Regions from separate parts of the Bradyrhizobium sp. 142 genome, predicted to be linked through region 1. Evidence: predicted binding sites of a transcription regulator. Region 1 holds the regulator's gene; the other holds the start of a gene.
What was found. The regulator LexA, encoded in region 1, represses DNA repair genes until DNA is damaged. The targets are predictions, from matches to a motif close to TGTTCNNNNTGTGTTCNG.

Region 1 (4,983 bases):
CTATGTGCGTGACGAGGCCTACCGGTTGCACGAGGTCGGCAGGATCAGCGATGCGGAGTATTTCGCCTCGCTGCGCGCTTCGCTCGGAATCGGCATTTCGGACGCACAGTTCCTGGAGGGCTGGAACGCGATCTTCGCAGGAGAGATGCCCGATATCGCAGAGCTGTTGCCGCGCGCGGCCACGCAGATGCCGCTCTACGCCTTCTCCAACACCAACCGTCCGCATGTCGACTACTTCTCGAAGGAATATGCCGATCTGCTCGGCCATTTCCGCGAGGTCTACCTGTCGTCCAGCATCGGCCTGCGCAAACCCGATGCCGAAGCCTTCGACCATGTCGTGGCTGCGATCGGCGTGCCGGCAAAGCGCATTGTGTTCTTCGATGATCTCGCCGAAAACGTCGAGGGAGCGCGGGCACGCGGATTGACCGCGGTACACGTCATGTCCGCCCGGCGACGTCGGAGAGGCGCTCAGGGCCTTGGGGATCTGATCGGGAACCCGGTTCCCCGGAACCAAATTGTCCCAAATGAGGAACCAAATCATTTTGCGCAATTTTATACGGAGTTCCGGGAACGGAAGCCCCGCCTCCGGACTATTGAGTCCGTCGGTATTTCTACGGACGGACACATCATCGTGTTGGGCAAGACCTACCTTACCAAGCAGGCCTCTCTCCTTCTTGAATTCGCCAGAACCACCTCGGACTCGGAGCTCTCGGCCAAGCTGATCAGTAAGGCCGCCGATCTGAAGTCTCAGGCGGATCCGCTGCCCGACAAGGATCAGGGTCTCCAAGCTCCTGACGTCCGTTCCAACGGGCCTACAGGGAGTTGATCGATGCTGGCCGTGGCTCTGGTCGTTCTCGTCCTTGCCATGGCCACGCTGGTCCCCGTCGTTCTCGTCGTCTGGATCATGCCGCGCCGGACCTGACGGCTACTCTTACCGGGCAAAGTCAGGCACGATGATTCATCCTGCCTCGCCGTCGTTTTGCCTCTGCGCTCGCGCTCGGCTAGAACTTCGCCGTTCTTCGTCCGACCGTGCCCTGCAGGAGTTTTCCCCGTGGTCTTGATGCCGGTTTCTGACGCGCTCGCAGCGGTGCTGGCGGGGACAGAGCCTCTGGCCGAAGAGGTGATCCCTCTCGCCGATGCCTTCCATCGCGTGCTCGCGCGCGACGTCGCGGCGCGGCGTACGCAGCCGCCGCAGGCGATGTCGGCGATGGACGGATATGCCGTGCGGACAGCCGATGCGGCAAAGATCGATGCAGAACTCCACCTGATCGGCGAGGTCGCCGCGGGCCGCCCGTTTGCGGGAACGGTCGGGGCAGGCGAAGCGGTGCGAATCTTCACCGGCGGCGTCGTTCCCGATGGCGCTGATGCCGTCGTGATCCAGGAGGATACGGGCGCGGATGGCAAGCGCATCACGATCAAGGAAGCCGCAATCGTGGGGCGTCACATCCGCCCCGCCGGCGTCGATTTTCGCGAGGGCGACGTGTTGCTGCGGACGGGCACCCGCCTTACCGAACGAGATCTGGCGCTCGCCGCCGGCATGAATCAGCCCTCCCTTCCGGTCCGCCGCCGTCCGAAGATTGCGATTCTCGCGACCGGCGACGAGCTGGTGATGCCGGGAACCGCACCCGGCCCCGGACAGATCGTTTATTCCAACGGCTTCGCCCTGCACGCGCTAGCGCGCAGCGAAGGCGCTGAAACCATCGACCTTGGAATTGCCGCGGATACCCTGGACGCCACCACCTCCGGCATCCGCCGCGCCCGCGACAGCGGCGCAGACATCCTGATCACGACGGGCGGCGCATCTGTCGGCGACCACGACCTGGTCAAGCCGGCGCTGGAGGCCGAGGGCATCTCCATGGCTTTCTGGAAGATCGCGATGCGGCCGGGCAAGCCGATGATGCACGGACGGCTCGGCGCGATGCGCGTGATCGGCCTGCCCGGCAATCCCGTGTCATCCTACGTTTGCGCGTTCCTGTTCCTGGTTCCGCTGATTCGCGCGCTGTCTGGCGGCTCAGTGATTCATCACCGCCGCGAGCGCGCCGTGCTCGGCCGCGATGTCGGTTCCAACGATGCGCGCGAGGATTATCTTCGCGCGCATCTGGAGGTGCGGGAGGACGGAGCGCTGGTCGCCCTTCCCGTCAACCATCAGGATTCTTCGCTGCTTGCGAATCTGGCTGCGGCGCAGGCACTTCTCGTGCGCGCGCCGTTCGCGCCGAAGGCCGAGGCGGGCATGCCTTGCGAAGTGCTGCGGCTGCCGGCTTGAACGCGCCGACCGCACGCGTTTCCATAACTTTGTCGCGTTCACGGTAAATTAAGCAGTTGCGGAACACATATCGAACATATAGTGTCCGTTCATGATTTGTTTCGAGCATCTAGCGGCTCGCCGCTGAATTCGCCGTCTCGGAATCGAACGACATCAACCGGGGGATTTGGTCGAGATGTTAACGCGCAAACAATACGAGCTTCTGCGGTTCATCAGCGAACGTTTGAAGGAAAGCGGCGTGCCGCCCTCTTTCGACGAGATGAAGGACGCGCTCGATCTGCGCTCGAAGTCGGGTATCCATCGCCTGATCACCGCGCTCGAGGAGCGCGGTTTCATCCGGCGTCTGCCCAACCGCGCCCGTGCCATCGAGGTGATCAAGCTGCCCGAGCTCCAGGCCGCCGCCGGCACCCGCCGCGGTTTCACGCCGAGCGTCATCGAAGGCAATCTCGGCAAGGTGCGCGCGAGCTCCAGCGCGTCTACGGACGACGGTGAACGCCCCGTTGCCGTGCCGGTGATGGGCCGCATCGCGGCCGGTACGCCGATCGAGGCGTTGCAGACCCGCAGCCACACAATCAGCGTACCGCCCGACATGCTCGGTTCAGGCGAACATTACGCGCTCGAAGTGCGCGGCGATTCGATGGTCGAGGCTGGCATCCTCGACGGCGACATGGCGCTGATCCAGCGCAACGAGACTGCCGATACCGGCGACATCGTCGTCGCGCTGATCGACGAGGAGGAAGCAACGCTGAAGCGCTTCCGCCGCCGTGGCGCCTCGATCGCGCTCGAGCCCGCCAACGCGGCTTATGAGGTGCGCATCCTGCCGCCGAACCGGGTCAAGATTCAGGGCAAGCTGATCGGGCTGTACCGGAAATACTGAGCGTACCCGACGGTCACGCGATACCCATTGGAGCGGACGGATTGTCCGCTCCGGCTGGATGGTCTCTCTGGTTCTGCACAGATGATCCGGCCACCCCTCCAGCGCTACATCCTCGGCACGCCGCACGAAGCAGTCATCGCTTCGCGGCCTTGTGAGACCGAGGAGACAACCATGCGCAAGATCATTCTGAGTATGCTCATGACCGCTTTGATCGGGGCGCCGCTTCGCAAGCCGTCGCCGCACAGTCGCATCATCATGCCCGCAAGGAGACAGCGGTGAGCACGCAATTCCGCAATGCCCACAGCGCGGTCGAACAAACGTCGCAGCCGAATTGGCCGTATTCCGGCTGGTCTGCACCAGCGGGCCGCTGACGTTCGAGTCCGCGCAAAATGCACGGACGCAGGCTTTGTTCCTACTGGATTCGGGAAAGATAATGTGATCGCAGCCTGCGGCGGCGAGCCGCAGATTTGCCTACAACCGAGCAGATGCTTATGTACTTTCCACTCTGATAGAGGCCTGCGCCTCAGAAGAGGCGCGGGTTGCTATCTTCGAATGAGGAGCACCCGATGTGTGACTACAGCCTGCATGCCGTCGCGACGCGCCCGGCCGAAGTCGGCGAGACGATCGTCACGACAACCTTCCGCGGCACCTCGACGCGCGGCTTCGCCTCCGAAGCCGATCTCTCCGTCGCGGTCTGCCTGCTGCCGGGAACGGAGCTCGCCTTCGCCGACAACGTCCGCTACGACAATCGCTGGATCTGGACGCGTACCGTCAACTCGCGCGTCGGAAAGTTCGGCAAGATCGATTCGCACATTCCCGATCGCCACCACGACGCGATCGAATTTCCCGACGGCAAATACGTGTTGGTCACGCAACTCGTCGAAGGCCAGCGCGCAACCGTGCTGCAGCTGCCGGTGAGCCAGCCGGTCGGCGAACGCGAGCACAAGCCGCAGATCATCGCCGACAGGCAGCCGACCGTCACCCGCTTGCCGATCGGCTGACACTGCCGTCCCCGGCCGCAAGGTCGAGGCCAGGATTGAAATTGCCATCGCCGGCCGAGGCCGGCGAGATGGAGTGTTTTGCGGCCCTCGAATTCAGATGGGCGGCTCCTGCCGCCCGTACACGTCGCACGAAGTTTGGGCCGCCCTGCCTGAATTTTGAACGCCCGCTCCGTGGCCAAATGGCCGATGCTGATGCAGCTTGAGGCGGCGGGCACGCTCGATGAAGACCTTCATTCGCGTCGTTGAACTCTGGGTGCCTGACCAGACGCGCATGCGGCTGGAATTCGGCGGCGGCCTCTACAGCGAAGGCCTGTGCGCGTTCAGGGCCGTAAGCGAAAACTTGCGCTTCGGATATGACGAGGGCCTACCAGGCAAGGCCTGGTCCAGCGGCCACCCCGTGATCCTCACCAAATTCGCCAACTCGTATTTCAAGCGGACCGATCAGGCCATCGCGGCGGGGCTGACCTGCGGCGTGGCGGTGCCGGTGTTTGCCGGCGAATTTTTGCAAGCCGTCATGGTGCTGTTCTGCGGCGACGACGAGGCGCATGTCGGCGCGATCGAGCTCTGGCACAACGATCCGGACGTCTCCCACGAGATGGGGCTCGTCGACGGCTATTATGGCGCCGCGGACATGTTCGAGTTCAACTCGCGCCACACCAAATTTCCACGCGGCTTCGGCCTGCCCGGACGCACCTGGAAAGCGGGCGCACCGCTGATCATCAAGGACCTGCACGACGCCAAAAGCTTCCTGCGCTGGGAGGACGCCGCCAAGGTCGGAATCAACCTGGGCGTCGGCGTGCCCTACCGGACCGGCGCCGACCACACCTGGGTCCTGACATTCC
Region 2 (4,983 bases), on a different contig from region 1:
AACAGCAGGTCGACCTTGGTCGGATCGACCGAGGTGATGCCGAGCACGTAGCAGACGGCTGAGTTCGCCGCCGATCCCCGTCCCTGGCACAGAATGTTCTGGCTGCGTGCATAATGCACGATGTCGTGCACGGTGAGGAAGTAGTGCGCGTATTTCAGCTCGGCGATCAGCGCGAGCTCTTTCTTCAGGGTGGCGCGAAGCTTGTCGTCGATATTATCGCCGAAATACTTCTGCACGCCCGCCCGGGTCAGGTCCTCCAGGTGCTCTTGCGCGGTCTTGCCCGGTGGCACCGGCTCGTCCGGGTACTGGTATTTGAGCTGGTCGAGCGAGAAGTTGATCTTGTCCGCAAAGCGCATGGTCTCCGCGATCGCATCGGGGAAATCGCGGAACAGCCGCGACATTTCTCCGGGGGTCTTCAAAAACCGCTCGGCATTGGCCTCGAGCTTCCTGCCGATCGCATCGATCGTGGTCTTTCCCCGGATGCAGGTCAGCACGTCCTGCAAGGGACGGCGCGCGGGGTGGTGATAGAGCACTTCGTTGGTCGCAAGCAGCGGCACTTTTGCTGCCGCTGCGAGATCACCGAGCCGCATCAGGCGGCGCCGGTCGTCGCCGCGATAGAGCAGGCTCGCCGCCAACCACACGCCCTCGGCGCGACTTGCCTTGAGTTTTGCGAGAATATCCAGTGCTTGCGCCGGCTCGAACCGATGCGGCAGCGTCAGGACCAAAAGCTGACCTTCCGAAAACGCCAGGAGGTCAGCAAAAGTGAGATGGCACTCTCCCTTCTCGATCCGCGTGATATCGTCGCCACGCTTGCCTTTGGTGAGAAGCTGGCACAGCCGGCCGTAAGCCGCGCGGTCGCGCGGATAGACCAGAATGTCGGGCGTGCCGTCGATGAAGACGATGCGCGCGCCGATCAGCAGCTTCGGCTTGTTCAGCACCTCGGCATTGTCGAGCTCCTTGTAGGCACGCACGACGCCGGCAAGCGTGTTGTGATCGGCGATGCCGATCGCGGGAACGCCAAGGATGCTGGCCTGGTGCACATAGGCGCGTGGATCCGAGCCGCCGCGCAGGAAGGAGAAATTGGTGGTGATGCCGATCTCGGCATAGGCTGATGTCGTCATGCGAAGAGACCGTGCACATACCAGTTGGCGGGAACGGGCGTACCCTCGTCATCGATGAGCTCGTTGTCGTAAAGACCGTCGCGAAAGATCCAGAAGCGCAGGCCTTCGGCATCTTCGATGCGAAAATAATCCCGCGTCAGCTGCTTGCCGTCCTGCCGCCACCATTCCATGGCGATGCGTTCGGGCCCCTCCACCCGCACCACCGCATGCAGCGCGCGCCGCCAGGTGAATTGATGCGGGGCGCCGTCCGGGACGGTTGCGAACGGCACCTTGATCGGCTCCGGCCTGTCGAACAGCCGCAAGGGCCGCAGCGGCGGTTCGCTCGCGACGCGCGCCGGCCATTCGGCCTGCATGGTGGCGGCGAGATGATGCTGCGCAGGCGCGGCCAGCACCGCATGCTCCGGAATATGGGTGTCCTGCGGCAGGTGCACGACGACGCGCTTACCGCCGATGCGCGCGGCGATGCGGTCGATCAGTGCGGCGAGTTCGTCATTGTCGTGGACATGGGCGTCGAGATCGCGCTGCTCCTGCACCACGATCTCGGTGCGGCTGGCCGACAGCCGCACCATGTCGAAGCCGAAACCGGGGTCGAGGGGATCGGCGAGCGCATCGAGACGCTCGCGGAACAGACGGTCGATGACCGCGCTTTGCGTCACCGGACGCCCGGTCTCGACCATGATCGCACGCACCACGCCGTCGGTACGGAAGAACGCGGCCTCCAGCCGCCGCGCGCCCTTGCCCTGCTTCTCCATGGAGGCGATCAGCGTGTCGGCGAGCCGCGACAACGTCATCGCGATCATGGTGTCGGTCGCGATCGGCTCGGCAAAGCGTTTTTCCACGATGTAGTCGGGCAGCGGTTTTCGCGGGCTGATCGGTGCATCGCCCTGCCCCAGCGCATGCGCGAGCAGCGTGGAGAATCGCGCGCCGAACCGTGCCGTGATCTCATGGGAGCTGCGGGAGGTGACATCGCCGATGGTTTTCAGGCCGGCACGGCGCAGGCCGGTGGTGATGGCCTCGCCGGCACCGAGTGCGGACACCGGCAGGGCGCTGATCGCCTCCGCCTCCCCGCCATCGGCGACGATGGTGCCAGGTGCCTGCCGCGTCAGCGTGCGCGCACAGACCGAGGTGCCGGCGATCGCCGCGCTGATCGCAAAACCCTGGCGGGAAAGCGCACGGACCAGCGTCTGCAACAGCGCGGCTTCGCCGCCGAACAGATGCGCACAGCCGGTGATGTCCAGGAACAGCCCATGCGGCGGATCGAGCGCCACCAGCGGCGTGAAGCGGTCGCACCAGTCGGCGATGTCGCTGAGCGTCTTTGCATCGGCCGTGACATCGGCGTCGAACACTTTTAGATCCGGACACATCGCCCGCGCATTGGCCAAGGGCAGGCCGATGTGCAGGCCGAGGCGCTCGGCGGCCTCGTCGAGCGCATGGATCACCAGCGCGTTGTTGTCCTTGGCGACGACGATGCCGGGCTCATTATTACTACCCAGCTCGCCGTTGAAGAACCGCTTGATCCGGTCGATGGGCAGGCGCGGCAGCCACAGGCTGAGGATACGCCGACGATTCAGAGAACTGGCACTCATCACACTTCCATTCCATGATCCACCGGCCGCACGGGCCATGACGATTGCGCAAGAGCTCGGCATCGAAGCGCGGCGCGCCCCAGGCACTCCATATCGCGCCCGGCGGCGAATGCGCCGCGCGCAGCATCCATCGTGTCTCTGCGGTCGAGGGCAAAGGCTGCGCGGCCATCCGCAGCAGCAGGCCGGTCACGCCGGATGACTGCGCGGCCAACGTCAGCTTGCGGCTTGCCACGAGGTCGAACTGTCTGGTCTCGCCCCAGAGCTCGAGCACGACGGCGCCAAGCGCGTCGCAGGCGAGCGCGTCGGCCGAGGTGCGCAGCGCGCTCTCCACATCGGCGGCACGCACCATCACCACGCGGCGCGGATCGAGGCCGAGCTCGGCGAGCCCGTGCATCGACAGCGCGCCTGTTTCCGTGTCCGAAAATTCCTGTCGCACCCACAGCAACGGCTTGCGCTCCGTCACACGACCCGCAAGCCCGCTGACAAAGCCCGTCGCGGCCGTGCCCTGGCGGCCCTCACAAAACACCTCGTGGATCGCCGCGCGCGCGAGCCCGCCCTGCAGTGCCCCATCGGCTTCCGGGTGGCCCAGTGCCACGCGATCGCGATGATGCACGGTATCCGAAATCTCGATGCGCTCGATCTGGCTGCGCAAGGTCGCAAGCGCGCTCCTACGTGCGCCGCTCATGCTCGCCACTCCTTCAGAGGTGATTGCCGTGGCTCTCGAAAAGAGACCAACAGCTGGCTCATTTGTTCATGATATGTTCTAATATAAAGCTAACGGGCGCACGAGAGTCAATCGAATTGGCGCGTCTGCAGATTCATGAGCGGAATCAATAGGATTCGAGTGCCATGTACCTCATTACCCTGGACTGTGAGACCGATTTCGACGGCTGGCGTAAAGCCGCACGCGCATTCGCGCTGCATCATGTCGCACCGGCGGACGTGACGTGGCGCGTCCAAGGCCAAATAAAAGACCAGGCGCCACCCGGCCTGTCCGAAGCGCCGAGCCTTCCGCCGATCGAGACCGAGGGCACGTTCACCGTGCCGGCCAACTTCATCGAGCTTGCACGCATCGCGATCCTGCATCGCGACGATGAGCGCTTTGCGCTGCTGTATCGCCTGCTGTGGCGGTTGAAGGCCGATCACGATCTTCTGGAAACGATGACCGATCCCGACGTGACGCAGGTCGCGACGATGGCAGGCGCAGTGCAGCGCGATGCGCAGCGGATGCGCGACCTCGTCCGCTTCCGCGAGATCGGGCGCGAGCAAAAGGCGCATTACGCCGCTTGGTTCGAGCCGGAGCATCACATCGTCGCATTCGCCGCGCCGTTCTTCGCGCGTCGTTTTGCCGATATGCCATGGTCGATCCTCACGCCTGATGTTTGTGCCCATTGGAACGGTCACGCGATCTCCTTCACGCCCGGGATCAGCCGGACGGAATGGCCTACCCCTGGCCGCCTGGAGGAAACCTGGCGGCGCCATTTCCAGCCCGACCGGCTAACGACGACTGACGCGCCGGTGAAGCGCCGGAGGAACCTCCAGGACACATCAATACTTGGATCGATACTTGGACCTCTGCTCGCTGATGCCGAACGCTGGACCGGCGGACGGATCTCCCCACGCCCGGAACCGATTATGGGACGCAAACCTGCCACCGACAATCTCGAAGCCCTCCGCGAGGAGGCCGCGCACTGCCGCGCCTGCCATCTCTACAAGGACGCGACCCAGACCGTATTCGGCGAAGGCCCGAAGTCAGCCAACATCATGCTGGTCGGCGAACAGCCCGGCGACAAGGAAGACCTCGCCGGCCATCCCTTCGTCGGTCCGGCCGGCCAGATGCTCGACCGCGCGCTGGAGGAGGCCGGCGTCGACCGCAAGAAGGTCTATGTCACCAACGCGGTCAAACACTTCAAATTCGTGCCGCGCGGAAAAATCCGCCTGCACCAGAAGCCGAACACGCCGGAAATCAAGGCGTGCCGGCAATGGTATGAGCGGGAAGTTTCGGCAATCCAGCCCGACCTCGTCGTGGCGATGGGCGCGACCGCCGCGCAAAGCGTGTTCGGCAAGATCACCCCGATCGGCAAGAACCGCGGCCGGCTGATCGAGCTTCCCGACGGCCACAAGGCGCTGGTGACGGTGCATCCGTCCTACCTGCTGCGGCTACCAGATCCGGAAGCCAAGGCGTTGGAATATCGGCGCTTTGTCGAAGATTTGAAGATCGCCGCCGATTTGCAGAAGAAAGCCGCGCGGGCCGCCTAAATACTGGCAAGAAAGCG

Region 2: the regulator LexA is predicted to act here: its motif matches at 3,456-3,473, upstream of IVA82_RS11605 (DNA repair protein).

What each region holds. Positions count from the first base shown of each region.
Region 1 is NZ_JADPKQ010000118.1:42,537-47,519, forward strand. It holds partial or broken gene IVA82_RS12065 (HAD family phosphatase) at 1-488, shown strand, start outside; gene glp (gephyrin-like molybdotransferase Glp) at 1,052-2,263, shown strand; gene lexA (transcriptional repressor LexA) at 2,439-3,140, shown strand; gene IVA82_RS12080 (hypothetical protein) at 3,707-4,141, shown strand; gene IVA82_RS12085 (GAF domain-containing protein) at 4,362-4,983, shown strand, end outside.
Region 2 is NZ_JADPKQ010000113.1:2,752-7,734, forward strand. It holds gene IVA82_RS11595 (error-prone DNA polymerase) at 1-1,121, opposite strand, end outside; gene IVA82_RS11600 (DNA polymerase Y family protein) at 1,118-2,707, opposite strand; gene IVA82_RS11605 (DNA repair protein) at 2,607-3,392, opposite strand; gene IVA82_RS11610 (UdgX family uracil-DNA binding protein) at 3,557-4,966, shown strand.